One region of the Paenibacillus solisilvae genome, then DNA from elsewhere that is predicted to be linked to it. Evidence: predicted binding sites of a transcription regulator. Region 1 holds the regulator's gene; the other holds the start of a gene.

Evidence for each region. The regulator NrdR, encoded in region 1, represses ribonucleotide reductase genes. The targets are predictions, from matches to a motif close to AACACNATATATNGTGTT.
Region 2: the regulator NrdR is predicted to act here: its motif matches at 1,255-1,272, upstream of ACFPYJ_RS15260 (adenosylcobalamin-dependent ribonucleoside-diphosphate reductase).

The regions. Positions count from the first base shown of each region.
Region 1 is NZ_JBHSOW010000030.1:73,981-76,447, forward strand. It holds gene coaE (dephospho-CoA kinase) at 1-306, shown strand, start outside; gene ACFPYJ_RS08355 (lytic transglycosylase domain-containing protein) at 303-887, shown strand; gene ACFPYJ_RS08360 (small, acid-soluble spore protein, alpha/beta type) at 957-1,169, opposite strand; gene nrdR (transcriptional regulator NrdR) at 1,300-1,779, shown strand; tRNA gene ACFPYJ_RS08370 (tRNA-Ala) at 1,827-1,902, shown strand; gene ACFPYJ_RS08375 (ROK family protein) at 2,374-2,467, opposite strand, start outside.
Region 2 is NZ_JBHSOW010000056.1:25,310-27,776, reverse strand. It holds gene ACFPYJ_RS15260 (adenosylcobalamin-dependent ribonucleoside-diphosphate reductase) at 1-1,192, opposite strand, end outside; gene ACFPYJ_RS15255 (DEAD/DEAH box helicase) at 1,581-2,467, shown strand, end outside.

The DNA of each region.
Region 1 (2,467 bases):
ATCAGAACCTATGAGCAAGAAGATCCTGCTCAGCTTATTGTTGCCGATATCCCGCTTCTATATGAGACAGGACAAGCATCCCTTTATGATGGCGTCATGGTGGTGTACGTACCGCGTTCCATTCAGATTCAACGGCTCATGACGCGTAATGACATTACAGCTGAGCAAGCGGAGCAGCGGATATCACTGCAGATGGATATTGAAGAGAAGAAGCAGCTGGCTAATTACATCATTGACAATAGCGGAACGTTAGAGCAGACAGCGCTGCAGGTTGAACGGTTCTGGCATAATCAAGGGTTGTCATGAAGAAGAGAAGAAGAGTAGTCAAGAAGCGGTTTCTGCTCGTTATTGTTATTGTGCTGCTGGCCATGTTATTTCTGAAATCGGACTGGATGAACAGATGGCTCTACCCCATCCATTATCAAGATGATATTCAAATCAGTGCCGGTAACTACCAGCTTGAACCGCATTTACTGGCTGCTATTATTCGTGTGGAGACCAATTACAGCGCAGATGCGGTATCCAAGAAAGGTGCAATCGGCATTATGCAGCTCATGCCGGATACAGCCGAATGGATTGTTCAGAAAGGCGGCTTCACGAATGTGACTAATGAGTCCTTGTCCAGTCGAGCTGATATCAGCATTGAGGTTGGCTCCTGGTACTTGAAGTCGCTCAATGATCAATTTAAAGATAATAAATACGTTGTTATCGCTGCTTATAATGCCGGGCCGGGCAAGGTAAGCCGTTGGTTGGAGGACGGAACCTGGGATGGACAGCTTGAAACGGTCGATCAAATTCCATACGGAGAGACCAGGCATTATGTACAGCGTGTCATTTATTATTATAATAAGTACAAGAGGTTATATCCGGATTTTGGGGCACAATGAGAAAGAAGCCCTGGCCGGTTCACCGGTTAAGGTGTCACGGCCAAGGCTTCAGTTAAAAAGCCTCATTAATTATTTACCTGCAAGGGATTGTTCAGCGATTTGTACCAGCTTACGAGTAATGTAGCCCCCTAGGGAACCAGCATCACGCGTAGCCATGTTTCCGTAGTAACCATCTTGTGGGATGGCGATGCCAAGCTCTTGCGCGACCTCGTATTTCAGTTGGTCTAACGCTGCAGAAGCTTGCGGCACTACTAGTTGATTGCTGCTTTTATTTGTGCTCATGAGTTTCACCTCCTTGCGGTTGGTAACAGTATTATGTGCAGAAATGAATGTTTCATTACAGGGAAGAAGTGGGAAAATGTAATCAGCACGATTTTGAGAATCGTATGCTTATAAGATGGAGGATCAACAAATGAAATGTCCGTACTGCGACTATGCGGGAACGAAAGTGCTCGATTCCAGACCTGCGAATGACAACAAATCGATACGCCGCCGCCGCGAGTGCGAGAAATGCACAAGGCGCTTCACAACCTTTGAAATGGTCGAAGAAACGCCATTCATCGTCATCAAGAAAGATGGAAGCCGTGAAGAATTCAGCCGCGACAAAATCCTTCGTGGACTGATCCGCGCCTGTGAGAAGCGTCCGGTTCCCGTGGAGAAGCTGGAGGTCATTGTCTCTGAAGTAGAAAAGGAAGTCCGCACCACTGCCCAAGCGGAAGTTGAAAGCCGTGAAATCGGAGAGCTGGTCATGTCCCAGCTGTACCCGGTGGATGAAGTAGCTTACGTACGTTTCGCATCCGTCTATCGCCAATTCAAAGATATCGACATGTTCATGAAGGAGCTCAACAGTCTGCTCTCCAAGCATCCCATCGGAAATCTGAAAAAGGATTGACAGTGTTCACGCCAGATGGTATGATCTACCTTGTCGTCACAATTCACGGGGCCTTAGCTCAGCTGGGAGAGCGCATCGCTGGCAGCGATGAGGTCAGGGGTTCGATCCCCCTAGGCTCCACCAAACCTTAAATTCAAACCACTTCATACGAAGTGGTTTTTTTTATGGTTTGGTGGAGCCCATATAGGGGGCGAACCCGGGTTCGCCCGCGCGGACGGAATGAATGCATAAGCTTCGAAGAATCAACATCAAGTGCAGGAGCACGGCGTCTGAATCTACCGCTAACAGTCCTCACCCGAATAAGCTTCGTCAGCATACGATCAGGATTCATACATCCCTTGATGGGTAGACGAGTGATTAACGAGTCGATCCCACTAGGCTCCACCAAACATAAAAGATAAAAACCTTGAGAAATCAAGGTTTTTTTGTTGTTCTAAAAAAGGACACATTGAACAAAAAAGTGAAACGAAATAATGATAGCACATCTGTAGCTGTTGATATTATACCGGCTTCAATTAATCACTGAAACAGAATGAAATACATAGAAGAAGGCGCCAATAGGGCGCCTCGTTTAGTATTCCCTATCCCAATGATCTAACCTCGGCGTAAATTCAAAGTGGGGACTTGGAGAAATTTCTGTATCGCGAGGGCGCATGCACCAAGGACGCAAGACTGCTTTCCGGTTGCG
Region 2 (2,467 bases), on a different contig from region 1:
CAAGGAAACGAACCGACCACCTTGTCACTTTACCAAGTTGATCCCAATCAACATCCTGTTTCGCCGCGTCATAGAATTTCGATAAATTCACCGCAGACAGGTTGCAGACTCCCCATGCAGGTAGCCCTTGTTCGCCGCAGGGATTCGTCGAGATGATCGGGTTGAAATACCAGCTGTTGGACATTTCATTGTAATATTCCATGAATACGACGCCAGGCTCAGCAGATTTCCAGGCTGACTCCATAATCGAATGCCAGACTTCACGCGCTGGAACGGTTTTGTACAGCATCACCTTTTTGCCCGCACGACGCCATTTCTCGAGATCTCCGTCCCATTGTTCATCATAGGAAGGATCCTTCGTATCCGGGAATACGAGATCCCAGTCCAAGTCCTCCTTCACCGCTCGCATGAAATCATTGCTGACACAAACCGACAGGTTCGCATTCGTTACCTGCCCCATCGTTTGCTTCACCGTGATGAAATCCAGGACATCCGGATGCCAATCATTCATCATCAGCATTAATGCGCCGCGCCTCGAACCGCCTTGTTCAATTAATCCTGTCGTATAGCTGAATAAGCCGCCCCAAGAGACTGCCCCGCTCGATGAGCCGTTAACACCTGCAACGATTGCCCGCCGGGGACGCAGAGAAGATAAGTTAATCCCGACTCCGCCGCCCCTTGCCATGATCTCGGTCATTTCTGTCAGCGTATTCATAATCCCGCCGCGGCTGTCCTCAGGGGATGGGATTACATAACAGTTAAATAACGTAAGCTCTTCACTTGCACCCGCTCCTGCCGCAATTCGGCCGCCAGGAACAAGCTTCCAATCCTCCAGAATGTATCGGAACCGCTCCTGCCAGAGCTTGCGCTTATCAGCACCGTCTTCAACGGACGAAACCGCCTTGGCCAGCCGATCCCACATTTCCTCCGGTGTCTTCTCTATCGTCAGCGTCAGCTTCTCTATGGATGAATCAATCGTATCGCCGCTGCGAAGCTTGATTCGAACTTTGTTTCCTTCACGAGCCAGCACTTCGCCGACTTCCTTAGAGGGAAATTTCGGATCATCCTTCGTAAGAACAAGCACCACATCACCAACGGATGTCTCGTTCGAATTTGCATTCTTCCAGGCGTAACGGTCCAGAAAAATCTTTTCACTTAAACCTTCCAGTCGTCCTGCACGTTCTGTTTCCATCCCTGTTTCTCCTCCATTTCGCTTCAAAGAGTACGGGTTATGCGATGTCCAATACATGCATATGCACAATATATGGTATGTACCTAAGATTATACCACACTATATATTGATATGAATCCGATTTAAAGTTCAAATTGGACAATCTTTGCTGCTGGAGCACCTCCGGGCTTCTATTCTCTTCATCAAGCGCAGTTTCTACCACAATTTTCACTGTAAACATTCTACTTTCATTTTTCCGCGCTGCATGTCTTATGAATTAGGTCTTCCAAGGTCATACTAGGAACATTCAAACCATTCTCTCCCTTGGAAAGGAGTTCCTCCAATTTTGCAACCGACGATCGATCCATCTCAAGGAGAAAATCCAACCGGCAGAGCTCCCACAGGGCGCATGCTTCATCCTAATGCAATGCTTCATTTTGACCGTACATGGTTTCAAAATTTAGAGGAACGTGTCAATCGAAACGGTCCTTGGGATGACTGGACCATGTATCAGCTCGCGATAGAAGCCGAGCAAACGAAGCTCGTTACCAGTTTCGATGATCTTCAATGCTTACGCAGCTTACCTTCCTTTGAACCTATGCCGCATCAAATCAGCACCGCCCGCAAGGTGTTGCATGAAATGAGCGGCCGCGCGATTCTAGCGGACGAAGTCGGGCTTGGCAAAACCATTGAAGCCGGGCTCGTGCTCAAAGAATATCTGGTCCGCGGGCTCGTGCGCCGCGTTCTCATTCTCGTGCCCGCTTCCCTGGTTCTGCAGTGGGTGCGTGAATTGAATCAGAAATTCGGCATCTCCGCTATCGCTCAGCGCAAGGAGCATACGTGGCAGCATGAGGTTGTCGTAGCTTCCATGGATACAGCCAAGCGCGATCCGCACCGGGAAATTCTATTGAATCAAGATTACGATATGCTCATCATCGATGAAGCGCATAAACTAAAAAACAAAAAAACGACGAATTATCAATTCGTGAATCTGCTGCGCAAGAAATACTGTTTGCTCTTAACCGCAACGCCTGTACAGAATGACATGGATGAGCTCTTTAATCTCATCACCCTGCTTAAGCCCGGACAGCTCGGCGGCCAAAGCGAATTCTCTTCGAATTTCGTAGTCGATAAGCGCGTTCCGAAGAACGAGGGCCAGCTTCACGAGAAGCTCTCCACCGTAATGATCAGAAATCGCCGGGGTGACGGCGGCATCCAGTTTACCAAGCGGATTGTCAAGAATATACCGCTCTCTCTTTCGGCTGAAGAGCAGGCTCTCTATGATGCGGTTACGAA